2 regions of the Anabaena sp. WA102 genome follow, and region 2 is predicted to be linked to the other one. Evidence: riboswitches for the same ligand, from Rfam matches in the RefSeq annotation. Region 2 holds a riboswitch; the other holds the start of a gene.

Region 1 (15,095 bases), 520 kb from region 2:
AGGTAATTTCTATCGCTAGGAAATTTTTGGAATTGACTCATTTACATTCTGTGAAAGAGTTACCAAAAACTATTGCTGAACTGTTAATACAGTTACCCGGTGGTGAAGATTGGAAATTAGGTAAAAGGTGAGATATTGATACAAATACATAAATATTTAAACTGAGTAGCCAATGATCACAAGTAATCAATGAACAATGACTAAACCTTAAAATATGCCAGTTAAATTAACTTTATGCCTTTTGTGACTGTAAGAATCAGCTAAGTCAGACTAGAATTAACCGGGCCAGTTAACCTTTGCTGAAATTCCCAACACAGGAGGTTTAATTTTGACGAAGTTGAAAATTGGTATTAATGGATTCGGTCGAATTGGTAGACTTGTGTTACGTGCCGGTCTTACTAATCCCAATATTGAATTTGTGGGAATTAATGATTTAGTTCCCCCCGATAACCTGGCTTATCTTCTCAAGTACGACTCCACACACGGGAGATTGAAAAGCAAAGTTGAAGCTAGAGAAGACGGTATAGTTATTGATGGTCATTTTATTCCTTGTGTATCTATGCGAAATCCCGCAGAACTACCTTGGGGTAAATTGGGAGTAGATTATGTTGTTGAATCTACAGGACTGTTCACAGATTACGCTGGGGCGGAAAATCACCTCAAAGCAGGTGCAAAGCGGGTTGTAATTTCTGCACCGACAAAAGAACCGGAAAAGGTAAAAACAATGGTCATGGGTGTAAATCATCACCTATTTGACCCCGCTAAAGATTTGATTGTTTCCAATGCAAGTTGTACTACAAATTGTTTAGCCCCCATTGCTAAAGTCATTAATGATAACTTCGGTTTAGCCGAAGGGTTAATGACCACAGTTCACGCCACAACAGCCACTCAGCCCACGGTAGATGGTCCCAGTCGCAAAGATTGGCGCGGTGGACGAGGTGCGGGTCAAAATATAATTCCCTCCGCTACAGGGGCGGCTAAAGCGGTGGCTTTGGTATTACCAGAATTGAAAGGTAAGTTAACTGGTATGGCTTTGAGAGTTCCCACTCCTGATGTCTCGGTGGTTGACTTGACTTTCAAAACCACCAAAGCCACTTCTTACAAAGAAATCTGTGCAGCCATGAAAAAAGCTGCGGAAGGTAATTTATCAGGTGTGTTAGGTTACACCGATGAAGAAGTAGTATCTACAGATTTTCAAGGTGATTCCCACTCCAGCATCTTCGACGCGGGTGCAGGAATTGAACTGAATGCTAATTTCTTCAAAATTGTCTCCTGGTATGACAACGAATGGGGTTACTCTAACCGCGTCGTTGATTTGATGTTGTCAATGGCCAAAAAAGAAGGATTGATTTAGGTGACAGGTGACAGGTGACAGGTGACAGGTGACAGGTGACAGGTGACAGTGAGAACCGCAAGAGGTAAGAGCAAGATTAATATTCTTCTCCCCCTGCTCTCTGCTCCCCTGCCTCTTCCAGGGCTTAACGGAGTGTGCTACCTTAACGTTACTCCTTACATACTTATGCGTCGCACTAAAATTGTTTGTACTATAGGACCGGCTACATCTTCACCTGAGAAGTTAGAAGCTTTGGTAAGGGCGGGAATGAATATGGCGCGGTTGAATTTTTCTCATGGCGCTTATGAGGCTCACGCCCAAGTTTTTCATCATCTGCGGCAGATTAGCAAGGATTTACACAAGCCAATTGCAATTATGCAGGATTTATGTGGGCCAAAGATTCGGTTAGGGAAATTACCACCGGAAGGGTTAATGTTAGAGGCTGGTAAGGAGGTGACTTTTCTTTTACAGGAGAAGGGTGAAAGTATTGACGAGTTACCCTTACCTCTACCCACCCTATTCGCTATGATGCGATGTGGTGAACCCATTTTAATTAATGATGGTCGGGTGAAATTAACTGTTACCAGTCGTGACGCTGATAGAATTCGCGCTCAGGTGAATATTGGCGGTTTGATTTCTTCTCATAAAGGTGTGAATTTACCCGCTACTCCTTTACCCGTAAGTTCGATTACGGAAAAGGATTTAATGGATTTGCGATTTGGGATACAATTAGGTGTAGACTGGGTGGCGGTTTCCTTTGTGCGATCGCCCCAAGACCTCGAACCTGCACGCCGCATGATTGAAGGTGCTGGCTCAAAGATTCGCCTGATTGCTAAAATTGAACGGGCAGAAGCTGTGGAACAGCTAGATGCTATCATTGCAGCCGCTGACGGTATTATGATTGCTCGTGGGGATTTAGGGGTCGAAGTACCAATATATAACGTCCCCTTAATTCAAAAAGACATTGCTCGTCGTTGTAATCAAGCTGGTAAACCCGTGATTACAGCTACTCAAATGTTAGAGTCCATGATTAGCGCCCCTGACCCAACCCGCGCTGAAGCCACGGACGTTGCTAACTCGATTTTCGATGGCACAGATGCAGTTATGTTGTCTGGAGAAACGGCAATGGGTGACTATCCGATTGCGGCTGTCCAAATCATGCACAATATCGCCTTACAAACAGAAACAGCACTGCAAGAGGGAAATAGACATTCTTGGATTCCCGAAGCTGGTAGTCTCTCTGTCACAGAATCAGTATCTCAATCGGTTTGTCGCATTGCCTATGAAATTGGTGCGAAGGCGATTCTCTGTAATACTACATCAGGAAGTACAGCCAAACTCGTTTCTAAATATCGTCCCAGCACACCAATTATTGCGCTGACTTCTGACTGTACAGCTTACCGTCAATTAGCTTTATCTTGGGGTGTAGAACCCCTACTGATTCAACCTGTTCACACCGCCGAAGAAATGTTTGTGAATGTGGTAAACACCGTTGTAGATAGTGGTTTAGTTCAGGAAGGAGACAAGGTGGTGATTACCTCTGGTGTCCCAATTGGTCAATCTGGAACAACAAGTTTAATTAAAGTGCATTCTATTGGACAGCCAATTACGGCATGACGCATTTAAAATGGGTAGTTGGTAATGGGTAGGTGATTGGTAATTGGGAAAATTCTTGTTCCCTAACCCCTAACCACTGACCCCTAACCACTGACTACTGACCACTGACTACTGACCACTGACATTGGAGTATGTTATGCCTAAGAACTTACTAGAAGCACTACGGGCAGTAACCGTTGTGGTAGCGGATACGGGAGATATCCAATCAATTGAACAGTTTAAACCTCAAGATGCTACTACCAATCCTTCACTGATTACTGCTGCGGCACAAATGGCGGAATATCAGGATATTGTTGATCAAACTTTACTCAAAGCTAAAAAAGATGCTGGCACTGCCGCTAGTCAAGCACAGGTGGTATCCCTGGCTTTTGACCGTTTAGCGGTATCTTTTGGATTAAAGATTTTGCAAATTATTCCCGGTCGGGTGTCTACAGAAGTAGATGCTCGATTATCTTATGATACTGATGCTACTGTAGCTAAAGCCCGGGATTTAATCGCTCAGTATAAAGCCGCTGGTATTTCTAAAGAGCGGGTTTTGATTAAAATTGCCTCCACTTGGGAAGGTATCAAAGCTGGGGAAATTTTGGAAAAAGAAGGTATTCACTGTAACTTAACTTTACTATTTGGTCTGCACCAAGCGATCGCCTGTGCGGAAGCTGGTATCACTTTAATTTCTCCTTTCGTTGGTCGGATTCTTGACTGGTACAAGAAAGATACTGGTCGGGATAGCTATCCCGCAGCGGAAGATCCAGGTGTATTATCTGTAACTAGCATTTATAACTACTATAAAAAGTTTGGTTATAAAACCGAGGTAATGGGCGCTAGTTTCCGCAATATTGGTGAAATTACAGAATTGGCTGGTTGCGATTTGCTGACTATTTCTCCAGGGTTGTTGACAGAATTGCAAAACACTGTTGCTGAATTACCCCGCAAACTTGATCCTGCCAAGGCAGCAGGGTTATCAATTGCCAAAATCTCTGTTGATAAAGCTACTTTTGATCAAATGCACAATGGCGATCGCATGGCTTCTGATAAACTTGCAGAAGGTATTGATGGTTTTACCAAGGCTTTGATTTCTTTGGAAAAACTATTGGCCGAAAGATTGGCTCGTTTAGAAAGTGAAAAGGTAACTGCTTAATAATAGGTAATGGGTAATGGGTAATTGGTAAAATTCTTACTTGTTCTCTATTACCTATTACCTGCTTGATCTACTACAAGGCTGTTAAGAATCTCCTGTTTCAATTAAGTAGGTTGGCGTTGAAAATTGTCGTTATGGCAAGGCAAAAGGCAAGAGGCAAGAGGCAAGAGTGAAGAGGGTTTGGGCGATTTTACGTTTCTTTACACAGTTTGGTTTTATTGTGTTCACCTACTTAATTCATTTTTTTTAAATCTTGAAAAATAGCCCTTAAACATAATTAAATCACGAATTATAGCTAAATTCCAACTTTTTTAATTCTGGCAATATTAAAATAGTTTAAATCATTAAATATTAGTAAAAATAGGAAAAATTAGTAATTAAGCTCCTGACTACAACCATATCCTCAATATTCTTAACCTTGACTTTATTTAAACCTAGTGTAATAGTATTAATATATTTTTAGTGGGTAGCCTAATTCAAATTCATCAAAGCTGAATTTGAAACGGAGGAACCAAGTATTTGGGGCTAATCTTACGAGAGACACCTTCCAGTCTTAGCCCGTCAGCTAACTCCGTCGGCAATGGAAGGAACTTCCAAAATCTTGGCTGTAATATTCAGTTATGATTGGGGCTTCCTTAAATAAATTTTAGATTTTGGATTTGAGATAAATCTGAAATTTAAAATTGTCATCCCCCGCTTCTCATTGATTAATCGTTTCAAGGGAGAGAAGTTAAAACTGTGAAAATTAAGCCAATGTTAGCACGATTACAAAGTGCTATCGGTCGTGATGACCTAATTGAACAAATGGTATTACTACCAGAAACTCAAAAATCATTTTCTAAAAGAGTTTCTCAGGCAAAATCAGCCAATTTTATCGTGGGATATAATGGTTCACCTGAAAGTCACACAGCCCTAGATATCGCTTGTTGGATTGCTCACCAAACGAGTTTAGCTACTAACTCTCAAATTACAGTTCAAGCCGTTTATGTAGTAGAAGAAAACTTCAATTGCCAGTCTGTTGATATATTCAATGTTGCCAATAATAAAGCTCAATTAGAATCCCAATTCAGCAATACATCAAAGCCAGCCACGTTGCGATTAAATCAACCCAAAGGAACAGCAATTTTACCGCAATTGGAAAGAGAATCTAGGACTTCTATTAAGGAAGCAGACAGAATTATTTGGCAAGCCAAAACTCTAGCCGAAGAATGGCAAGGTTCGTTTAAATCTCATTTGCGATTTGGCAACATTGCTAAAGAACTAAAGAAGGTTGTGCAATTAGAAAGTGCAGATATTCTCTTTTTAGGCTGCCAATCTAGTAATCATCCCATGATTACAACACTCGGTAAAAATTTCCCTTGTGCAGTTTTGGGTATTCCCCATTCTATTAATGAATAATTCTCTGTTTTCAATGAAAGTGATGGGAATTTAATTTCAAATTATGAAAAGTCACTTATACTTTAAGTGGCTTTTTCGTTAATTCCTAACTTCTATTGATAAACCGTTCTCTAAATGAGAACATATTGATCAAGTAAGATTTGCATTTTCAAATAAAAATAAACACTACCCTATTGAACCATCATCTCCCCATGCCATGTTAGAACATTTAATGAATGCTAGGGGAATTAAACAATCTGATTTGGTAGGAGTTATTGGTTCTAAAGGTGTGGTTTCTGAGGTTGTGAATAGGAAAAGAGCAATTAGTAAGGCTCAAGCAAAAGCATTAGGAGAATTTTTTAATGTTTCTCCAGGATTGTTTATTTAAATTAAGGCGTGATTATTCTAGTCGTCTTGAGACGACTTTTGCTATTAGACTCAGAATTTATTCTGAGGCGGTTTTAAGCTAAGTAGGTGAACACAATAAAACCAAACTGTGTAAAGAAACGTAAAATCGCCCAAACCCTCTTCACTCTTGCCTCTTGCCTCTTGCCTTTTGCCTTGCCATAACGACAATTTTCAACGCCAACCTACTTATCTTATCCTTAACAATTGCCCCGCGATGTTCTAAAGTCAGCATTTGTAACTCTGGCAAGATTGAAGTTAGCGTCGGTCAATATAGTATTACTTAGTTCAGCACCGCTTAGGTTAGCGTTTCTCAGGTAAGCCTTGCCGCTATTTTTGGATGTAGGCTGTTTAATATATGATTTATTATCATTTATCAACCGCTGTAACCCACATTCCACAGCCTTAACTGTCACAATCTGTTATTACGGAAATTGATTCATAAAAAAGGAGTAAAAAATTACCTTTAGCCAAAAAAATAGATTGTGGATAGGAAAATTTATTTGCCTGCCTACTTACTTCTCAAAAAAATCTTCCGGATTTCACAATAATAGATATGTAGAAAAATCCATAGTGTTGGATATGTTGGATATTTACTGATTTTGAGGTTAATTATTACCTGAAATTTGGTGAATATTAAGCACAATATTTCTCTGCAAATTTGCTATGTCTGATCGAAAAATTTAGTATTTTGATGATAGCTTTTCATGAGTATCTTATCATTATTTAAATCATATAAGTAGGTGAACACAATAAAACCAAACTGTGTAAAGAAATGTAAAATCGCCTAAACCCTCTTCACTCTTGCCTTTTGCCTTGCCATAACGACAATTTTCAACGCCAACCTACTTATAGGATTACCAGTAAATAAATATGACTAATCACTAATTACCAATTACTAATTACCAAGGAGTATATCTCAATATGACTAATATTAACCCATCTCACACTATGAAACAACTGTTAGCTGGTTATGCTGGAATTATTTTTGGTGGATTTGGGCTACATAAATTCATTCTTGGTTATACTTTAGAAGGTTTTATTATGTTAGCAGTTTCTATAATCGGTGGTTCTTTTACCTATGGATTTACATTAATAGTTATGCAGCTTGTTGGTTTGATTGAAGCTATGATTTACTTAAATAAATCTCATGAAGAATTTGTTAATACCTATTTTGTGAATAAGCAAGCTTGGTTTTAGAAAGTTTGTCATGTCAAATTAAGTAGGTTGGCGTTGAAAATTGTCGTTATGGCAAGGCAAAAGGCAAGAGGGAAAAGTGAAAAGGGTTTGGGCGATTTTACGTTTCTTTACACAGTTTGGTTTTATTGTGTTCACCTACTTAATATGCAGTTGCTCAAATATAAACAGATGCACTTGTTAGTCTTGCTAATAATGAGTACGGGATATTTTAGTATAGTATCAGACTGGGAAATTAATTATTTCTGTAAAAGCCTAATTTTGATGTTACCAGTACAATTAACTGCTGTAATTTACACAGCTAAAATTAAACTATGATTTTTGTGATTTAGATGATTTAGTCTCATGCAAAGACGCAATCACGCTTCGTGATCTCGTATAGAGTAGACGCAAAGGTAAGATTTTTAAAGGTTCAATTTGGGAATTTCATACCTCAATATGGCTACGCCACGCAGGCTATCAGCAACGCCGGATTTAAGTAGGTGAACACAATAAAACCAAACTGTGTAAAGAAATGTAAAATCGCCTAAACCCTCTTCACTCTTGCCTCTTGCCTCTTGCCTTGCCATAACGACAATTTTCAACGCCAACCTACTTAGATGATTTTGGGGAGTTGGGGTTTTAAACGGAAACTTAATATTGTTCACTTGGTGAAAGTGGCAGATTTCCCTTAACCTCAAAGTAGAGACGCTGGTTATTAAGCGTTAAACTAACAAAAGCGAACCTCAAAACTAGCCATGCAACTGATCCCAAAATATGAAATACTTAGAGAATCTGTCCCCCCCACAAAAATACTTAACTCAGAGAAAATTATTTTAGATGTTGGGGGGATGAAGTGTGCTGGATGCGTGAATGCAGTAGAAAAACAGCTTATTCAGCATTCAGGGGTTAAAAGCGTTTGTGTTAATCTCGCAACGGAAGTTGCAGTCGTAGAGGCAGAAGTTGGTACTGTAGATGTAGAGGCGTTAGTTCAAGGATTAACGGCTACAGGATTTCCTAGCCAATTACGGACGGGTAAAAGTGCTGGTGATAATCTGCAATCCGCTGTGGAAGCAAGACAACGCCAGGAAATGCAGGGGACAGTTAGACAGTTAGGAATTGCTGGTCTATTACTGCTACTATCGGGAATTGGTCATTTTGGTAATATTGGATCTGTTATTTTTCCCTTTTTAAATGATATCTGGTTTCATTGTGGATTGGCGACGATCGCTATTATTATTCCTGGTAGACCAATTTTAGTGGAAGGTTGGCTAGGTTGGCGACGGGGTGCGCCGAATATGAATACTCTCATTGGTTTGGGAACGTTAACAGCCTATACTGCAAGTTTGGTAGCGTTATTGTTTCCCCAAATGGGTTGGGAATGCTTTTTTGATGAACCTGTGATGATGCTGGGTTTTATTCTTTTGGGGAGGACTTTGGAAAAACAGGCTAGAGGACGTGCGGCTAAAGCGTTTCGCCAATTGTTAGCTTTAGCCCCCCAAACAGCCCGGTTAATTATTAACCCAGAACCGGAAAAATTGATTGCTGGGGCAAATATTATGGAAATTCCGGCGGAACAGGTGCGTGTGGGTGAATGGTTGCAGGTGTTACCAGGGGATAAAATTCCGGTAGATGGTGAGGTGCGTTTTGGACAAACTACCATAGATGAATCCATGCTGACAGGGGAAGTAGTACCTGTGATGAAGCAACCGGGAGATACTGTGACTGGGGGAACTTTAAATCAATCAGGAGCGATCGCTATTCAAGCTACCCGCACTGGTGATGATACAATTTTAGCCCAAATTGTGGCTTTAGTAGAAGCCGCCCAAACTCGCAAAGCCCCAGTCCAAAAATTAGCTGATACGGTGGCTGGATATTTTACTTATGGTGTCTTAACAGCGGCTGGTTTAACCTTCGTATTTTGGTATTTGCTGGGAACTCACCTCTGGCCAGATGTTACCATGTCCGGGGCGATGGCAATGGCTCACAATATGGGACATAATCCCCAACATTTATTACCGCACACTCAATATTCTTCCCTATTAATTAGTTTAAAATTAGCGATCGCTGTGATGGTAGTTGCTTGTCCCTGTGCTTTAGGATTAGCTACCCCGACAGCGATTTTAGTAGGAACAGGAATGGGTGCAGAACGGGGACTATTAATCAAAGGTGGCGACGTTTTAGAAAAAGTCCACAAACTAGACACGGTAGTTTTTGATAAAACCGGAACTCTCACCACAGGTAAACCCACTGTCACTGATTGTCTAGTTATTGCCGAATCAACTTTACCATCATCTCTCATTCAACTAGCCGCAGCCGTAGAAAGTGGTACTTATCACCCCCTAGCTACAGCCATTCAGCAAGAAGCCAAAGCCAGAGAGTTAATCATCCCCCATGCTGTAGACTTCCATACCGAACCAGGTATGGGCGTATCCGCTGTCGTCGAGGGAAAAAAAGTTCTTTTAGGTAACTGGGAATGGTTTAATTACCACCAAATCAATATTAATGAAACAGCAGAAAAACAGAGACAAAGACTAGCCACAGAAGGAAAAACCGTAATTGGTGTAGCTGTAGATGGGACTTTAAGCGGATTAATTGCCGTTAGTGATACCCTCAGACCAGATGCGAAAACCGCAGTAGATAAACTCCGACAAATGGGTTTGCGCGTGATGCTCCTTAGTGGTGATAGATTAGAAGCAGCCAAGGCGATCGCTAAACAACTAGGAATCGCCAACACCGACATCATGGCAGGTATCCCCCCAGCCCAAAAAGCCGCCACCATTCAATCTCTTCAATGTGGGAAGATCAACACATTTGTTGCTATGGTAGGAGATGGCATCAATGACGCGCCAGCCTTATCACAGGCAGATGTCGGTATCGCCCTACATTCTGGAACCGATGTCGCTATGGAAACGGCTGAAATTATCTTAATGAGAAATTCCCTGACCGATGTTGTCAAGGCGATTCAGCTAAGTCGAGCCACTTTTAATACTATCCGTCAGAATTTATTTTGGGCTTTTGCCTATAATACAATAGGTATTCCCCTCGCTGCTGGAGTATTACTACCTGTCTATGGTTTCGTTCTAGGACCTGCCAGTGCAGCAGCATTAATGGCTTTTAGCTCCGTCAGTGTTGTTACCAACTCAATTTTATTAAGGAGGTTTGTTCCCTAGCAGCGCAAAGTGAAAGTTAAAAGTCACTCGATTTGGGATTGAGGATTTTTCTGTCCTCAAGGACGGGTCTTGTACCAAATTCTTTTAATCTAAAATCTAAAATTCCCGGTCAACACCAACACAGTGTAGAACCTTTGGCAATTGAGAATGACTGATCAAAGTTTAGGTAATTATCCTATACTTAAAACGGCTCGATTGTTTGATTCTAAACGCAGGGGTAAAGCAAGAGCTTCATAGGTGTCAACTTAAGCTCAAATCCCTACCACATCTAGTTCCTAGTCTCTGACTAGGAATGCAGTTGATGAGGCTCTGCCTCTAATATTATTGAAGGCAGAGCCTTCTAGAATTCATTCCCAGTCTCTGACTGGGAATGAGATGACTTGAGTTCTTTGCGGGATAGAGGTTTTACGTTAGAGACTTCCAAATAAAAAAATGTCCCAAAACTGATGCAGAAATTCTCTCTCTGTGTACTCTGTGCCTCTGTGGTTCGTTTCTTAGGATAATTTATTTCTTGGAAGTCTCTTAAGGGACTTCCAATTAAAAAAATACCCAAAAATTTATTGTGGCGCAGCCATCTTGCCTGCTAATCATCAAGGACGGGCAGGACTTGTGCTGAGCTTGCGATGCCCTGAGCCTGTCGAAGGGTCGAAGTATGCCCATCCCACAAAATTGGGTAATTTATTTTTTGGTGTTCCCTAAGTTGACACCTATGAGCAGTGCTAAACCCCTTGTATCGTAATAAGGAGAGAAAAGAGTAAAAGTTTAAATCTCACCCGTGTTTAGTATACCTATCATGGCAACAGAAGCAGCAAACAATGAAAACCATCTACTGATTATTGAAGATCACCAAGGACGCAAAAAATTTTTTTTGGAAGACCCCGTTTATTCTATTGGTAGAGATCGAGATTGTAATATCCGTCTATTCTCCCAGTTTGTTTCTCGTTATCATGCCACATTAGTAAGATTACCACGCCCCAATAGTCAACGATATTATTATCGAATTGTAGATGGTGATGCCAAAGGAAAACCCAGTTCTAATGGTTTAATAATCAATGGGCAAAAAATTCCCACTCATAACCTCCGCAATAATAGAATCTTGATTTAATTCTCATTCCTCAGTAGATAATAAACAACACGAAATATCAATGAAAATAGCAATTAGTGGTGCAACAGGATTTGTAGGTAGTCGGTTGGTAGAAAGACTACACACGGAAGGTCATAGAATTTTGGTATTAACTCGCAACCCTACCTTTGCTCAAAAGGTTTTTCCCTCCCCAGCATTTCCTAATTTAGAAATTATCGCCTATACTCCTAGTGTATCCGGCACTTGGCAAGATGCTATGGCTGGTTGTGACGGCGTAGTTAATTTAGCAGGAGAACCCATTGCTGAGGGACGTTGGACACCAGAACGCAAGCAGGAAATTCTCAACACTCGCAAACTAGGAACACAAAAAATTGTCGAAGCTATAGCTAAAGCTAATCCTCGCCCCATTGTCCTAGTCAATACTTCGGCTATTGGTTACTACGGAACCAGTGAAACTGCCAGTTTTAATGAAGATAGTGCCTCTGGTAACGACTTTCTCGCTCAAGTCTGTCAAGAATGGGAACAGGAAGCTACCAAGGTAAAAGATACCAATGTGCGGTTAGTAATTTTACGCTTTGGGATTGTTTTGGGTAATGGTGGTGCTTTGGGGAAAATGATTACCCCCTTTAAACTCTTTGCTGGTGGACCCATTGGCAGTGGTCAACAGTGGTTTTCCTGGATTCATTTAGATGATATCGTCGGTTTAATTATCCAAGCTTTAACTAAACCAACAATGGAGGGAGTGTATAATGCCACTGCCCCTCAACCAGTTCGCATGAATGATTTAAGTACAACTATGGGTAACGTCATGAATCGTCCCTCTTGGTTGCCTGTGCCGGGATTTGCCATAGAAGCTATATTAGGAGACGGGGCAAAGGTAGTTTTGGAAGGACAAAAGGTTTTACCCAAACGCACTTTAGAGTCGGGTTTTGAGTATCAATATCCGAATTTGCAATCAGCACTAACGCAGATTCTCACCTAATTCTTAGTTGATAGATAAGTAGGTTGGCATTAAAAATTGTCGTTATGGGAAGGCAAGAGGCAAGAGGCAATCATGCAAGAGTGAAGAAGCTTTGGGCGATTTTACTTTTCTTTACACACTTTGGTTTTATTGTGTTCACCTACTTAGTTCAAAAATTCACAGATGCTATACAAACGTTTTGGTCGGACAGAATTACAAATGCCCGTTTTCTCCTGCGGGGGAATGCGCTATCAATATAAATGGCAGGATGTCACACCAGAGGAAATTCCTACAGATAATCAAGAGAATTTAGAAGCTGTAATTCGTCGTTCTGTAGAATTGGGAATTAATCATATTGAAACTGCACGGGGTTATGGAACATCAGAAATGCAGTTGGGAAAAATCCTGCCTCAGTTTCCCCGTGAAAAATTAATAGTCCAAACGAAAGTTTCTCCTGTTGCAGATGCTCAAGAATTTCGCAAAACGTTTGAAAAATCTTTGGCTTACCTTCAGTTAGATTATGTTGATTTATTTGGGTTACATGGGATTAATAATGCAGAAATTTGGGATTATAGTATTCGTGAAGGTGGTTGTTTAGAAGTAGCAAGACAGTTACAGTCTGAGGGTAAAATTAAATTTATTGGTTTTTCTACTCATGCTCCCATAGAGATAATTTTGCAAGCAATTAATAGTAATCAATTTGATTATGTAAATTTGCATTGGTACTATATTAATCAATGGAATTGGGCTGCTATTGAAGCTGCAAATAAATTAGATATGGGTGTATTTATTATTAGCCCTTCTAATAAAGGCGGGTTATTATATCAACCTGCCAAAAAATTAGTTGATTTGTGTGCGCCTTTGAGTCCAATGGTGTTTAATGATTTATTTTGTTTGAGTCGTCCTCAAGTGCATACTTTGAGTATAGGTGCAGCAAAACCAACTGATTTTGATGAGCATTTAAAGACTTTGGCATTGTTAGATAATGCGGCAGAAATTTTACCACCAATTATTTCTAGATTGGAATCGGAAGCGGTCAATATTTTAGGAGAAGATTGGGTAAAAACCTGGGAAACTAATCTACCAACTTGGGAAGAAACGCCAGGAGAAGTAAATATGCGGGTGATTTTGTGGCTGTTAAATTTGACTTTGGCTTATGACATGATTGACTATGGGAAAATGCGTTACAATCTCTTAGGACAGGCTAATCATTGGTTTCCTGGTAATCGGGCTGATAAGTTAGGTGAATTAGATTTAAGAGAATGTCTTGTTAATAGTCCCCAATCTGAAAAAATTCCCCAGATGTTAGCTAAAGCCCAGGATATATTAGGAAGTGCGGAGATAAAGCGTTTGTCTCAAGAATAGGGAACAGGGAACAGGGAACAGGGAACAGGGAACAGGGAACAGGGAACAGGGAACAGGGAATAGGTAATAGGTAATAGGTAATAGGGAACAGGGAATAGGTAATAGGGAACAGGGAATAGGTAATAGGTAATAGGTAATAGGTAATAGGTAATAGGGAACAGGGAATAGGTAATAGGTAATAGGTAATAGGTAATAGGGAACAGGGAACAGGGAACAGGGGACGTTGACAGTGGAAGTATAGTAGACTTCCATATTATTCATTAGTCAGTAGTCAGATGAGTGACTGGTCATTAGCAATTTGCCGTTAACTAATGACTTTTGACCAGTGACAAGATGTTTAACTGGCATCAGAAGAGCTAGGTGTTGCTACATCTAATGTACTATTTACCACAGAATTCATTTGTGACAATTGTAACATATCCTCAGTCCAGCCAGGGTTAGCAAACTGAGGTAATATTTCCTTGCTAAATGCTTCGGAGGCTTTTGATCTATAGCGGTTGGGGTTAAATATCAGCCAGAGTGTGCGCTTCACCACAACTCCTTCGATAGGGGTGCGGTGAAGGACACCCATTTGTAATTCTTTAGCGATCGCTGATGTAGAAACAAAGGCAGCACCTAAGCCTGACTGGACAGCGTTTTTAATAGCTTCTATGGAATTTAGTTCCATCTCAAACTTAAACCGTCTGGTGTCAATATCACAACGGGCTAAAACCTGATCAATGACTTTGCGGATAGTTGATTGGGAGTCAAGAGCAATGAATTGTAGTTTATATAGGTCTTCTTTTTGGATGGTTTCTAATTTAGCAAAGGGATGGGAGGTAGGTAAGATGAGCGCCAATTCATCTTCAGCATAGGGAACAGTTTTTAAAGATTCCCCTAATTCCGTGGGAATTTCTCCGCCAATAATCGCCAGATCAACCTGACCATTAGATACACTCCAAGCGGTGCGTCGGGTTGAATGGACGTGCAATTGCACAGCTACTTCTGGATATTTTTGTCGAAATAAACCGATCATTTTCGGCAGAAGATAAGTGCCGGTGGTTTGAGATGCGCCTACAATTAATGTACCCCCTTGAAGATTTTGGAGGTCTTCAATCGCGCGGCAGGTTTCCTGACACAAGCTGAGGATTTTGTCTCCGTAGTTGAGGAGTAAATGCCCAGCTTCAGTTAATTGAGCGCGACGACCACCTCGATCAAATAGAGGGACATCCAGTTGCCGTTCCAGGTTTTGAACTTGCAAACTGACAGCGGGTTGGGAGACGTAAAGGCTATCAGCCGCCCGTTTGAAACTCCCCTCTTGGGCGATCGCTTTGAGAATACGTAACTGATCTAAGGTAAAAGGAAGGTCAGACATAAGGCTTAACCCACAAACTGGGGTGCATGAGTAACTTTAAAAATAAATCGAAATGAATAGTTTGGTCACTAAGCATGATTTATGGCATTGTTAACATTTGAAGAACCGTGAA
Region 2 (15,095 bases):
GCAAAAGTTACTTGCCAATCAAGATTTTCAAGCGGCTGATCTCTTGACAATTCAAAAAATGTGTGAAGCGGCAAGTCCCCAAGCAGTACAAAGAAAATGGCTATACTTTACCGAGGTAGAAGGTTTACCAATTCAAGACTTACGCACTATCAATCAACTCTGGGTAGTTCACTCAGAAGGTAAATTTGGCTTCTCTGTCCAGCGCGAAATTTGGTTAGGTTTAAGTAAAAATTGGGTCAACTTATGGCCAAAAATCAACTGGAAGAATGGTAATAACTGGACAAGATATCCCAACGGGTTCACATGGGATTTAAGCGCCCCTAGAGGTCATCTACCGCTCTCTAACCAACTGCGCGGGGTGCGAACCATGTCTTCTTTATTGTCCCATCCAGCTTGGATTAAGTAGACCTTTTACTTTGACACTCTCCGGTCTAAAGACGCGGAGATTCTCTAGAGAGTTTCAGTCTATATCCCTCAGTTATCCCAGTTTCAGGCATTGCCTTAAATATTTGGGTTCTTGCCCTGATTTCGTTTGCCCTGACGGGCGAAATCATATCTGACAAGCGTAACTTTCCGAGAGTCCCCCGGTAGCTTTTTACGTCTTTAGTGACAATTTAATTGTATCACGAATATTGAAGGCAATTAATTCGCCTGTGTGCGTTTTCCCCTTCGGTCTGAAGACGCGAAGCCTCCAACGCTACCGCGTTCCTCTTGTGGGTTTGCGAGGGAAGGGAAGCAATCACAACCCTTGGAATTGCTTCATTTCACTTCGTTCCATATGGCTAACGCCACGCTACGCTTACGCAATGACATTGTGTAATTAATTCTGTCTCACTACTTATTATTATTTTCGGATTGCACCACAAGAAATTTGAGGATATTCTTTTATTTGGAAGTCTCTAATCGCAATATATATGAGTTTGTTAGATCCCCAACTTGTTTGAGAAATCTGGAATCTGAAATTAATCAACTGCAATTTAGAGAAACTTAATAAGAGGAACATAAAATGCACGATATTTTAATTTTCCAAGATAAAACATTACTTAATCAAGCACTAACTCACCGTTCTTATGTCAACGAACACCCAGGAGAAGAACATAACGAGCGCCTAGAGTTTCTTGGTGATGCTATTCTCAATTTTTTAAGCGGTGAATATCTCTATGAACTTCATCCAGAAAAAGGAGAAGATGAATTAACTCGTCGTCGTTCTGCATTAGTAGATGAAAAACAATTAGCAAAATTTGCGATTGAAGTAGGTTTAGACTTGAGAATCCGTTTAGGACAAGGTGCAATTCTTGATGGAGGATATAATAATCCTAACTTATTAAGTAGTACCTTTGAAGCAGTTATTGGTGCTTATTATCGAGATAAAAATTGCAATATTGCATTACTTCGCCCTATTGTAGAAAAACTTTTTGCCTCTGTACCTGAGAATATTGTTGTATCTCGCTCTAATGTAGACTCAAAAAACCGCCTTCAGGAGTGGGTACAAAGTAGTGGTAACACAACTCCACCCAAATATGTTACAAGACAAATAGGTGGACAATCTCATACACCAATATTTGAATCTGATGTCTTTGAAGTAGTGAATGGGAAAGAAATATGGCGGGGAAAAGGACAAGGACGCAATAAAAAAGATGCAGAAAAAGCTGCTGCTGAAAATGCGTTAGATAACTTGTAGAAAATGGTTATTAACTTGATAATTGTTGATTTTCTGCTTGTATTGGCGAATATAATTCGCAGCTACACAGACAGAACTCATCTATTCCTGCTGTCCCGTGAGAGGGTGTTTGAAAAGTCATGATTGCTGTATCAAATGTTTTACCCCTCCCTAACCCTCCCCTTATAAAGGGGAGGGAACTGGATTTTCTTGTTTCAATAAAACCAAACTGTGTAAAGAAACGTAAAATCCCTGAAAACTTCTTTACTCTTGCCTCTTGCCTTGCTATGACGACAATTTTCAACGCCAACCTACTTAAGGGGGGTAACAATATGATGAAAATTACGGGATACCACTTTTAAAACATCCTCTAAGGGATACATGGGTTTCAAACCCTTGATTTTTCATTAGTTCACGCAGGTGGACTTAGCCTGTGTAGTAGCGATTTATAATCGCCGGAAACTATTATTCATGACGAATACTGATGTTATTACTGAATATAAATGTTAATGTTCTATCATGATTCAGAATTGAGTAAGTCAGCTTAATCCAGTACATTTAATTTAATAGTGCTGGAACGGAGGAACCAAATTGTGGGGCGTATTTTTGTCTTGACTAATTTAGGAATTTAAGATTTAAAACTCAAATCAAATCTAAAATCAAGCAAAAAAAGGTATCTCTCAACCTTAGCCCGTCAGCTAACTTCGTAGGCATTGAGAGGAGACTGAAGAGACAGAATTTTAATTATTTCTGATCTTATCAGTGTCCAAGGTTGGTACTAGTTAATGTTTCCATAACCAAGCTTAACTCTGCTGAGGTGAAATAAATGATATTGCAACTAAATTTAGCTGCCATTGTCGCAGTTGCTGGAAAAGCTATTTGGAGAAAAACCAAACCAGTAATTTTTCAAGATACTTTCGTATTTCCCGCACTCGGCTGTTTAGGAATTATTTTATTGTGGTGGGTAGTAGCACTAGCTAACCATGAATTAATGCCCACACCACCGGAAGCTTTAATTGCCAATTGGGACTATATCTTACATCCATTCTATGAGAGAGGTCCAGGTGATTTAGGAATTGGTTGGTTATTATTAGCCAGTTTACGGCGGGTAATATTAGGATTTGGTTTAGGGGCATTAGTAGCAATTCCCTTGGGTTTTTTGATTGGAATTTCAAGACCCGCAATGCTGGCTTTTAATCCCATTATTCAGATTTTCAAACCTGTATCACCCTTAGCCTGGTTGCCAATTTCTTTATCTCTGTTTAATTTAGCAGATCCTTCCGCTATTTTTGTGATTTTCATTACTTCCCTCTGGCCAACTATTATTAATACAGCATTAGGAGTTTCTAGTGTACCAAAAGACTATTTAGATGTAGCACAAGTCCTAGAAATGCCCCGTTGGCGACAGATTACTAAAATTATTCTACCTGCTAGTTTGCCTTATATTTTTACAGGTTTGCGAATTAGTTTAGGTATTGCTTGGTTGGTAATTGTGGCTGTAGAAATGTTGACAGGTGGAATAGGAATTGGCTTTTTTGTTTGGGATGAATGGAGTCGTTTAAATCTGAGTTCTGTATTTTTAGCAGTGTTTATAATTGGCTTAACTGGGTTGATTTTAGATTACGGTGTGGGCAAACTTCAAGAGTTAGTTACTCACCGTCCAGGAAGTTGATGATTTTATCTCACGCAGAGGCGCAGAGAGGATGAAAAGAATTTTTCAAATATAATTATCAATTACTATGACTGAAAATCATTTAACTCGCAGAGATTTTATTGCAGGAATGGGGGCGACAACTGCGGGAATAATATTATCATCCTGTGCTGTTTCGGGAGATAAATCTGCGAAGGGACTAACAGAAGAAGCTTTAGCGGTGATACCAGTAGTCAAATCCCAAGATTTAGAAAAACCGGACATTACTGTGGGTTATGTTCCTGTTAATGATTGTGCGCCATTTGCGATCGCTTGGAAAAAAGGATTTTTCCGCAAATATGGTTTAAATGTTACACTCAACCGCGAAGCCAGTTGGGCTACCTCCCGCGACGGCTTAATTTTCGGTCGTCTCGACGCTTCCCCCGTCGTCTCCGGTGCTGTTACCAACGCTAGAATAGGTGCAGAAGGTGCGCGTCATGCCCCCTTATGTGCAGCAATGACCATCCACCGACATGGTAACGCCATGACCATGAATCGGGATATGTGGGACTATGGCATTCGTCCCTGGTATGAATATCAACAAAAATACGGTGATGGGGCTTTAGAAGCCTTTGGGAAGGACTTTCGCGGCTATTTTGACAAACAACCCCCAGAAAAGAAAATCTGGGCTGTAGTCCTCAGTTCTGCCATTTATGAATACTTTGCTCGCTATCTTTCTGCTGCTGCGGGTGTTGATCCTCTTAAAGAATTTCGGGTCATAATTGTTCCACCACCGCAAATGGTAACAAACATGAGAATTGGGGCAATGCAAGCTTACATGGTCGCCGAACCTTGGAATACTAGAGCAATTACAGGTAATGAAGGTATTGGTTTTACATTCGCTCAAGGTAAGGAAATTTGGCACGGACATCCAGATAGACTCCTGGGTGTAATGGAATCTTTTATTGTTAATTATCCTAAAACTTACCGTTCTTTGGTAAAGGCAATGATTGAAGCTTGTCAATATTGTAGCAAACCCGAAAATCGTCAAGAAATAGCCGAATTACTGACAGAAAGATCATTTACTGGTGCGAAACCTAAAAAGCCGGGTGTGCCTATTACTAAATTTACTGGACCGGGAATTATTGGCAATTATAATTATGGTGGTTTTGATGGCAAAGACCGCACTATCAAAGCAGATGACACCACAATTTTTTATGATCTTCCTAACAGTATTCCCCTCGAAAAAGGGGAACATTCTACATTTTTATGGCGTTCTCGCAGTCTTTGGTTAATGACTCAAGCAGCACGGTGGGGACAAATCAAAGAAATTCCTAAAAATGCTGAAGAAGTAGCCGCAAAAGGTTGGAGAACCGATTTATATCGAGAGATAGCCGCAGAAATGGGAATTGAATGTCCCAAAGATGATTATAAAGTTGAACCTCCTGAAGCATTTATAGATAAAAAAGGATTTGATCCTAGTAATCCTGTAGGATATCTTCATAGTTTTGATATCCGTGCTAACGCTCCTTCTCAGTTTTTTTTATCCTAAAAAATAGGTAATTAATTATGGAATATATAACTTCATCCCAACATAATATTACAGAAACTTTGCCCCGTAACGGATTTTTAGAAATCGAAAATTTAGTTAAATCCTATCCAACCCAGGACAAAGGAAAATTCACAGTTTTAGATCATGTTAATTTGACTATTAAGGAAGATGAATATATTTCTGTAATTGGTCATTCTGGTTGTGGTAAATCCACATTATTAAAAATAATTGGTGGTTTTGAAAAAGCTACATCTGGTTCAGTTCGCTTAGATGGAAAAGAGATTCGTAAACCAGGAGCCGATAGAATGATGGTATTTCAAAATTATTCATTATTACCTTGGTTAACTGTCCGCGAAAATATCCGTTTAGCAGTAGATGAAGTTTTGAAAAATGCCAACCGTGCCGAAAAAATTAGCATTGTCAATGAACATTTAGCAATGGTAAACTTAACCCCAGCCGCAGATAAATACCCTGATGAAATTTCTGGAGGAATGAAACAAAGGGTTGGTATTGCTAGGGCTTTAGCAATTCGTCCCAAAATGTTATTAATGGATGAACCTTTTGGGGCTTTGGATGCCTTAACTCGTGGTAAATTACAACGTCAAGTATTAGATATTTGGGAACATCATCGTCAAGCAGTCATGATGATTACCCATGATGTTGACGAAGCAATTTATATGTCAGACCGAATTATTTTGATGACGAATGGACCATCGGCAAAAATAGGAGAAATTTTAAAAGTTCCTTTTGAACATCCCAGAGATAGAATAGCCATGCGTAACTCCACAGAATATTTTGAACTTCGCAATCATGCTCTGAATTTTCTTGATCAAAATTTCACACCAGAGTAGGGACAAACCCCCCGTAGTTGACCAGATTTGCTTAAATTTTTGGCGTTGCTGATAGCCTGCGTGGCGTAGCCATATCGAGGTATGAAATTCCCAAATTGAACCTTTAAAACTCAAACCTCAGTGCGTGATTGCGCCTTGGCGTGAGACTAAAATTCATACCCTTAATCAGCAACGCCAAATTTTTGTTCCCTAATTACCAGAGACAACTTTTAAGCCCGGAGAGTTTAAAATTTCAGTATTATCTTTTCTCACTATTAAAGTGGAGGTAGAATTTCCATCTTCAGTTATAGGTTGTTCTAAAATGTAGACATAATCCCCATTTTTCCAACCTGTAACACATTTACCATCTCGACAGGAGACTTTACCACCTGTTAACTGGAGACATTTACCATTAGTATCACATCCTTGATAACTGACATCTCCCGTACCATTAACTCCATTCCAAGAATCAGTATTACTCAAAGTAATTGTCCATTTATCATTACTTAAAGTTTGTGATTTACCACTTTGGGAATTACTGCTTGGTGATTTTTCCTCTACACCTGCATTTACAACTTCCATTTTTGTAATAATGGATTCCTTGCGAGTTTTACCACAAGGTTCTGCACTTTGACAATCACTCACTGATTGGATTTCATAAACGGCATTAACTTTTTTATTTAACACCTTTTTTTCATCAGCACACATTTCAAAAGTCGCCCCAACATTGTGTTCAATTCCTTTTTTATCTACTAAAGTGACGTAACACATTAAATCACCATTGACTAATTTTGTAACCGTTCCCTCCTTGGGTTTTATACTTGTACCCGTTTTAGTATTTTTATCTAGATTATTACGAAAAAATTTTCTCTTATGTTCTTTATTATCTTTATTTCTTTGTGTTTCTGATGCTTGTTTATCTTCTTTTTCACTGACTGCTACTGGAGAAGTTTCCGTTGGACTTTCAGTAACACTATTACTCGAATTTTCTTGAACTGCAACCTTGGGTGCGTTATCACAACCTATCAAAGATACATAGCTAAGAATGACAGCAATTGCGGGAATTAATTTTTTCATGGTGAAATTACAATAATCGAGAATATTCCCGTATTTTAACATAAACCTAAATTATACTTTTAATATTTATCAGGAATTTTCACATATAAAAATAGAAATCATGAATGATATTTGAGAAATTTTAATATCATGGTGAGTTACGCTGTAGCTAACATACCTTAGTCGTCTGTCAAGAACTAATTGACGGGTAAATAAATTTTTCTTCTTCCTTCTTTCTTCGCGCTCTTTGCGTCCTAATGCCTACGGCACGCTCCGCGAACGTGGTTCATTTCTTCTTTATCCGTCAAAATTTATTTGACAGACTACTAGTTATCAAAAATAAAATATTACTCCTATATCAGAATTTTTTTAGATACAACCTGAATTAATTGATAATCTTTAAAACTACCAATAACCCGATAATGTATTGGTAACTCAACAAAACTCGGTTGGTAAATCCAAGCATAACTCAAAATAGGTAACTGGGAAACTAAATCTACATTCTTCCCATATTGAGGTGTATAGAAGTAAATTAGCAGAGATTCTTTATCATTAAATCCTTTACCTTTAACAAAGTTAATCGGATGATTATGCAAAACTTTATTAATTGTTTCTTGTTTGTAAAATACTCTAAAATCTGGGTTGAAATCACCTAACAAACCTAAATTACCTGCTGTAGCTACAGATAACCAACAACTAATTAATAAGCTACCTAGCCAATAATGAGAAGTTAAAAACTTACGGTGATAATAAAACTTACCTATCCAGATTAACGGCACAATTAAGCTACCAAAACCAGAACATATCATCAGAATTGCATATTTGTGAATATTTACCTCACCCCAAACTAAAATACTTATTCCGGCTAAAACTAAAATTATGCCTAATATTCCCCAAGCACAACTGATATTTCTTGGTAAATAAATCATCTCATGAGATGAATATTGATCATCAAATCCTTTTTGGTAAATTTTTCCTAACCAATCTAAACCCACCGCAGATAAAAAAGCAATAAATGGATAAATGCAAAGACTATAATGAGATAAACGAGTGGAAAATATACTCAATTCAGTAAATAAGATAACGGGAAACCCGATTAATATTAATGGATATTTAGAAATTGAATACCGAATTACTAATGTTATTCCTAATAAACTAAAAAAGAACCAAGGAAAAGATTTTAAAGCTAGATTCCATACATAAAATAAAATGCCATTTCTATGTTGTTCATGACTACCTAGTTCTATAACAAATCCCAATAAAGCTGCAATACTATCGCTACCATAACGTAACCAGCTAAAATAAAGCCAAATTAAGGTAGGAATTAAACCGACCAAAAACCCTAAATACAACATGGGGTTAGTTAAATGACGATGACGACGATGATCTATGATTAAATAAGGTAATAATGCCATCATTGGCAGAAAAATCATTAAACTTCTTATCAAAAAACCTAAGCCAAAACTCACCCCGGTGATAAAACCATATAAATATCGTTCTTGAGGATTTATATCAGATTTTAATAAAAAGAAAATTCCTATAAATACTAATAATATAGTTGGTAAATCTGGTGTTGATAACCGACAATATTGTATCCACAAAAATTCTACGCTGAGAATAATAATTCCCCAAAATGCTAATTTTTGAGATAAAAGAATTTCTCCCACTTTATAAATAACAAATATGCTCAAAATTCCCGCAATCATTGTCGGTATTCTCGCGGTTGTATCACTAACGCCAAATATTTGATAAAAAATAGCAATTAACCAATAAAAACCAGGGGTCTTATGATGAGGATGACCCCAAGGTGATACCCAATCACCTGTTTCCAACATTTGTCTGGCTCTCAAAGCATAAAGTGTTTCATCATGAGCCATGAGACTGGTTTCCCCAGAAGTAAATAACAATAAAGGAAGTAGCCAAATTAATAACTTGCAATATGGGAATTGCCAAAATAGCCGAATTAATTGGATAATATTGATGATTCGTGGTGATTTAAAAAACATTTATGAATTGTAAAATATAGTATTTTTCATGTAAAATAAGTGAAGTTATCAAAACTAACTTACCAATTAGAATACTAGCCAAAATTTTTAGATCAGGTAAAAAAGACATTTATGCTACTGCAACCAAATCAACGGATTAAGTTAGATGAATCGGATGATCAGTTATTCTATAATTACCCTCGCTTTGTCACTCATGTAGATAATGGTTTTATTCAACAATTAACTGATTTATATTATCAGCGACTTCGAGCAAATATGCGTGTTCTTGATTTAATGAGTAGCTGGGTATCGCATCTACCTACAGAGATAGATTTTGCTCATGTACAAGGACATGGACTAAATGCTGAAGAACTAGCCCGAAATACTCAATTAAATCATTATTTTGTCCAAAATCTCAATACAAATCTCCAGTTACCTTTTCCAGATCAAGACTTTGATGCTGTTATTAACTGTGTTTCTGTGCAATATATCCAATACCCAGAGGCTATATTTTCGGAAATACACCGCATTCTTAAACCCGGTGGGATCGCAATTATTAGTTTTTCTAACCGGATGTTTTTTCAAAAGGCAATTCAAGCCTGGCGAGATGGTTCGGAAGCTTTTAGAGTAGAATTGGTCAAGGGCTATTTTACCTCAGTTCCTGGATTCACGACCCCGGAAGTGATTTGTTCGACCTCAACAGCACCAATTTTCTTGCAGTGGTTGGGAGTAGCAGGTGGAGATCCTTTTTATGCAGTGATAGCTCAACGTCTCGCGTAGTCTTGTACTACAAAAATATCCAAATATTTTGTGATGATCACTACCTCCAATCATTATTTAAAAGTAAATTTTCTAGTTTGTAAGTGACAAAATAGTTGATAATTGCCTCACAAGCTCAAGTATCAAGGAGAAGCCAAAAATGGTGATAAATCGTGGGCGGAGAGTTTTAGCTGCTGTACTGCTATCAATTGTACTACTGACTACAGCTTGCGCGACAAAAGCACCCAGTCGTTTTGATCAAGTACAACAGGAAAGTACGAAGCAAAGAAGTGGACAGGCAGTAGTTAAAAATGCAACTCAGGGTAGTAAATTAAATGAATTCTTCCCCAGTGGCGGAGATGGCTATGATCGAGTCTACACCCAAGAGAAAAAGGGCTTTTCTGAGGCAAACTTGAAAAAGGGTGGTAAGGTAGTTGCCCAACTCGCTATTTCTGATACTAGTAGCATACCAGGGGCAGCGGCTAAATTTGCTAATAGCACCGAAAAAATAGGTGGTTATCCCGCAGTAAAAGTTGGTAATACTCAAACTTCTGTGCTAGTGAATAAGTACCAAGTGAAGGTGATTTCTAAAAGTCCATCATTTACTGCGAGCGATCGCGCAGCTTGGATAGGAAAATTTAATCTTGATGGTTTAGCAACGTTGAAATAGTTTAATCGCTTCCCTAACTAACAACCGACGTTAATACAAAACATACATAAGGAGAATTTTGTGAGTAAACCAATTCAGCAGCTAGTTGACGAACTACCAACCAGTAATTTGACTGTTTCCATGTTGAACGCTTTAGATTTTGTTGCTCCTGGAGAATGGGAAAATACAGTTGGTTTTGTGAATACCATTAAAACTGTTACCGGGGAGACTGACGAAGACTTAATTCAACAAATTGGCGAAAGAGCAATTTATTTATTTAACGATAAATCCCAAGGATATCAAACCGCCCTCTGGCTTTATCAAACCGTTGACGGTGCAGATAAGGCTTTGGGTGCAGCAGCTTTGGCTAATAAAATTGGGGAAAACATTCCCATGCTCGGTTTTTTAAACTCCCTGACTCCCAAACCAGACAAAGCTCAAACCATTGACTTAACCCTGAAATTAGTAGCTGAAGTCGTCGCCTTTTGTCAAATTAATGGCATTCCTGGAGATAGTATCGGCGATTTTGTCGGCTCTTTAGGTGAGTATGGTGGTGAGTCACTTATCCGCATGGTGGCATTAGTTTGTGTTGATGGTTTAATACCCCTTGGACCAGATTTTATTAACAAAGCCTTATCTGGGATTAGTCGAATGAGTCCCCAGGATTTAAACCAAAACCAGACTTTCCAAAGCATCAAAAATACTATTCCTGGCAATAGCGATTCTGGTAAACTCGACTTTATCGGTAACAGTTTTCAATCAGTTAGCGGTTGGATGAGTGGACTTGTGAACAGCCATAATCTAACTCCACAAAAAGTAATTAGTAATTTGCAATCTTTCACACAAATTGCTGATGACAAGCTAGATTATCTAGCAGCATTTATAGATGTGTCTACAAATTACTATGAACACACAGGAACTCAGACTTTAGCACGACGTTTAATTGAACGAGCCGTAGCTGAAATTTAGTCTGTAGGGGCGCAGGGTCTGCGCCCTCTATTTTATTGAATTCTAGCGATAACCACTATATTTTGAAGTACAAGAAGAAATAATTAACCGCAGATGGAAGAAGATGGACGCAGATAAACGCAGATAAATTTGGACTTCATCCTTTTAAATCTGAGTCTTTATGAGTATAAGTATGACAGCTTGTCTTTTGACACAATTTCTATTTATAGGGAAAATGGAAATTAGTGATTGTTATTACCGGGTGTGAGTCCAAAAATATGACTAAGAATTGTTTCCTACCAGTTTATTTACTAAGTTTACTGGTAGCATTTCCTGCTGTAGCTGCTGATAATGAAAATAATCAAAATGCAGTCAATTTAGATATTCCTAATTTAAGTGAAATTGAATTAACCGCCACAAATGCTCAATTATTAACCCAACAACCAACAGTAACCGAAGTTAAGCCAGAACCCGCCCCAGAAACAGATTTAACTCCTACAGACGATGCAGATATTTCCATAGAAACCATTGGGGAAAAAGATGTTCTCCCTGAATCTACTCCCACTTATGTAATTGAAAAAGAGGAAATTCAAAAACAGGGTGCAACTAGTGTTGCTGATGTTTTAAAAAGAATGCCCGGTTTTGCTATTAATGATGTGGGACATGGCGCAGATATTCACACAGGTACATACTATCGAGGAGCTTCAATTAATCAATCTATATTTTTGATTAATGGTAGACCAATTAATAGTAATATCAATACATATCATGGTGCAACTGATTTAAATAGTATTCCGATAGAGGCTATTGAACGAGTCGAATTATATAGCGGTACGGCTGCTTCTTTATATGGTTCTTCAGCCTTTGGCGGAGTTGTCAATATCATTACCAAAGAAGGTTATGGCAAGCCAAAATTAAATGCTAGTGCCGAATTTGGTTCATTAAACTTAAATAATCAACAGGTAACTTATAGTGGATCAACGAGTAAAGTAAAATACAATTTTAGCTTTGAAAGGTTCTTTATAGATAATCGTTACCGCGTTCCTGTTGGTGCTGCAAATCGTGATGCTCAAGGATATTTTTCTAATGCAGACACAGCTACCAGCACTTATTTTGGTAGTGTCGGAATAGATTTAGATCCTAAAAACTCTTTGAATTTGGATGTTACTGCACTCAGTAGCCGTCGGGGGTTAACTTATTTTGGTTCTCGATATTCTGGCTTACAACTACAAAAAGACAGATTAGATCATGATGGTTTGAATCTTGGGTTATCTTGGAAAACTCGACTTGGTAAGGGAGATAATTCCAATTTAACAACTACATTTGGTTACAACCGAGATTATTTTAGCACCTATGGACCAACCGTTAATAATAGCGGTAGAGAATATTATAGAACTGGAATTTTAGATACACAACAATTAAAAGCTAGGATAGATCATGAATGGAAAATTACCCCGAATAATCAATTACGTTGGGGATTAGATTTAAAAAATACTGATTTAATTGGCGATGTTTTGAGTACAGATCCAGAAAGAATTGCTAAAAATGAAAGGGAAGATAGAAGTACATTTAATACAGCTTTATTTGCTGTCAATATTTGGCAACTTAGCGATGCTTTGCAAGCAGATTTAGGGGTAAGACAAAACTTTGATAGTCAATTTGGGAGTTATTTTAATCCTAGTGTTGGGTTACGTTATGCAGTTAATCCAGCTATTGCAGTGCGTGGAAGTTGGGCAGGGGCGCAGCGCAATCCAGGGTTAGATCAATTATATGTTTTTGATACGGTTCATAATTGGAATCCTAACCCCGATTTAAAACCAGAAACAGGTTCTACTTGGACTGCGGGAGTAGATGTAATTTTGTCAAAAAATCTCTTAGGACAATTTACTTATTTTGGCAGTAGTTTAGATAATCGTTTGGGAGTTATTAATAATCAATGGCAAAATATTGGTTTAGTAGATACCAATGGTTTAGAAGCAGCATTGCAATTAAAAATTGCCAGTGCATGGTCAACTTTTATCAACTATACTTATACAGATGCTCAAATCAAAACAGGCACAGAAAAGGGGTTACAATTAGGCTTAATTCCCTATTCTTCACTACAAACCGGAATTGGTTATCAAAAGGATGGATGGCAAGGTAATTTATATGCTACTTATAATAGCGGTACTCGTCGTTCTGTTTTTAATAATTCTGGAGCAGGAGAAAAAAGTACAGATTTTGCCCCGTCTTTCTTTAATTTAGATTTGAGTGGACGGATTCCTGTAAATAAAAACTTGGGATTAACTTTTTACTTAGAAAATCTTCTCGGTGAACAATATGAACGAGTGAATCGGATATATAGTCCTGGTTTTACTTTCCGTGTGGGTCTAACTTCTAGTTTGTAGGCAACTTTCCCTCAATTTAGGTACAATCTATAAGCTGACATAACCTTGACTTAACCAAAATGACAAGCATCTCCACCCCTACCCTCAAAATCCCCGAACTCCTAGCACCTGCGGGTAACTGGGAATGCGCTCAAGCCGCAGTAGAAAATGGTGCGGATGCGATTTATTTTGGTTTAGAAAAGTTTAACGCGAGAATGCGGGCTGAGAATTTCACGGAAGCAGATTTACCCGAATTAATGGAATTTTTGCACCTGCGGGGAGTCAAAGGTTATATCACTCTGAATACCTTGATTTTTCCCCAGGAACTAACGGAAGCACAGCAATACCTCAAAACTATCATTTCTGCTGGTGTTGATGCTGTCATCGTGCAGGATGTGGGTATTTGTCGGTTGATTCGTCATCTTTCCCCTGACTTTCCGATTCATGCTTCGACCCAAATGACTATTACCAGTGCTGCGGGGGTAGAATTTGCTAAATCTTTGGGTTGTCAATTGGTAGTTTTGGCAAGAGAATGTTCGATTTCTGAAATTAATAAAATTCAACAACAAATATCTCAAAAAAATACTTCCTTACCTTTAGAGGTTTTTGTTCACGGTGCTTTGTGTGTCGCATATTCTGGACAATGTTTAACCAGTGAATCACTAGGAGGACGTTCTGCAAATCGGGGAGAATGCGCTCAAGCTTGTAGAATGCCTTATGATTTAATTGCAGATGGGGAAGTTGTGAATTTAGGCGATCGCAAATATTTATTAAGTCCTCAAGATTTAGCAGGTTTAGACGTTTTACCAGAGTTAGTAAAATCTGGAGTGACTTCTTTGAAAATTGAAGGACGGTTGAAAGCACCGGAATATGTTGCTAATGTAACTCGCGTTTATCGTCAAGCTTTAAATCAACTATTAGAAACAAATGTAGAGACGTTTTCTAGTCGAAAGAAAGACCAATATAAGTTAGAAATGGCATTTTCTCGCGGACTATATACAGGTTGGTTTGAGGGAATTAATAATCAAGAATTAGTGCATGGGAGATTTGGCAAAAAACGCGGTGTTTATTTGGGAGAAGTTACCCGAATTAGAAATGCCGAAATAACAATAAAGCTAGAAGCACCTGTCAAACCGGGAGATGGGATTGTTTTTGATTGCGGACACCCAGAAAGGAAGGAAGAAGGGGGACGAATATATGCAGTTATTCCTAATGGTCAGGATGTCATCTTAACTTTTGGCAGAAATGATTTAAATTTCCATAATATCCATATAGGTGATAAAGTTTGGAAGACAAATGATCCAGAATTGGATAAACAAATCCGTCAAAGTTATACTGGGGAACATCCCCAATTTACCAGACCGATTAATATCGAAGTACATGGAGAGATTGGCGAAAAACTAATAGCTATATCCCGTGATCAATCTTGGAATATAGTGCAAGTAGAATCAGAAATATTAATAGCTGAGGCACATACAAAACCCCTCTCTACAGAAAGATTAAAAGAACAATTTGGCAGGTTAGGAAATACACCTTTCCATTTAGATACTTTTATAAATAATCTCAACGGTAATATTATGTTACCTGTGAGTGAGTTAAACCGAATGCGTCGGGAAATAGTTAGCAAATTAGAGGAATTAAGAAGTAGACCCAAACTTTG

The links. A riboswitch is a leader RNA that binds a small molecule or an ion and turns the genes downstream of it on or off. The one in region 2 is predicted to bind cyclic di-AMP.
Region 1: another riboswitch for cyclic di-AMP. It lies ahead of AA650_RS15765 (universal stress protein); the one in region 2 lies ahead of ntrB (nitrate ABC transporter permease).

The regions. Positions count from the first base shown of each region.
Region 1 covers NZ_CP011456.1:3,623,114-3,638,208, forward strand. Annotated here, with positions in the region: gene AA650_RS15745 (DUF29 family protein) at 1-131, shown strand, start outside; gene gap (type I glyceraldehyde-3-phosphate dehydrogenase) at 329-1,354, shown strand; gene pyk (pyruvate kinase) at 1,520-2,950, shown strand; gene AA650_RS15760 (transaldolase) at 3,087-4,088, shown strand; cyclic di-AMP (ydaO/yuaA leader) riboswitch at 4,568-4,683, shown strand; gene AA650_RS15765 (universal stress protein) at 4,842-5,486, shown strand; partial or broken gene AA650_RS15770 (helix-turn-helix domain-containing protein) at 5,653-5,853, shown strand; gene AA650_RS26730 (pentapeptide repeat-containing protein) at 6,071-6,286, opposite strand; gene AA650_RS15775 (TM2 domain-containing protein) at 6,795-7,070, shown strand; gene AA650_RS15790 (heavy metal translocating P-type ATPase) at 7,805-10,219, shown strand; partial or broken gene AA650_RS15795 (FHA domain-containing protein) at 11,013-11,306, shown strand; gene thyD (thylakoid membrane protein ThyD) at 11,365-12,285, shown strand; gene AA650_RS15805 (aldo/keto reductase) at 12,448-13,629, shown strand; gene AA650_RS15810 (LysR family transcriptional regulator) at 13,967-14,983, opposite strand.
Region 2 covers NZ_CP011456.1:3,104,779-3,119,873, forward strand. Annotated here, with positions in the region: gene AA650_RS13380 (GUN4 domain-containing protein) at 1-406, shown strand, start outside; gene rnc (ribonuclease III) at 1,007-1,681, shown strand; cyclic di-AMP (ydaO/yuaA leader) riboswitch at 2,192-2,388, shown strand; gene ntrB (nitrate ABC transporter permease) at 2,487-3,332, shown strand; gene AA650_RS13400 (ABC transporter substrate-binding protein) at 3,400-4,842, shown strand; gene AA650_RS13405 (ABC transporter ATP-binding protein) at 4,860-5,693, shown strand; gene AA650_RS13410 (hypothetical protein) at 5,883-6,749, opposite strand; gene AA650_RS13415 (ArnT family glycosyltransferase) at 7,082-8,734, opposite strand; gene AA650_RS13420 (class I SAM-dependent methyltransferase) at 8,846-9,493, shown strand; gene AA650_RS13425 (hypothetical protein) at 9,633-10,142, shown strand; gene AA650_RS13430 (hypothetical protein) at 10,203-11,090, shown strand; gene AA650_RS13435 (TonB-dependent receptor plug domain-containing protein) at 11,348-13,456, shown strand; gene AA650_RS13440 (U32 family peptidase) at 13,516-15,095, shown strand, end outside.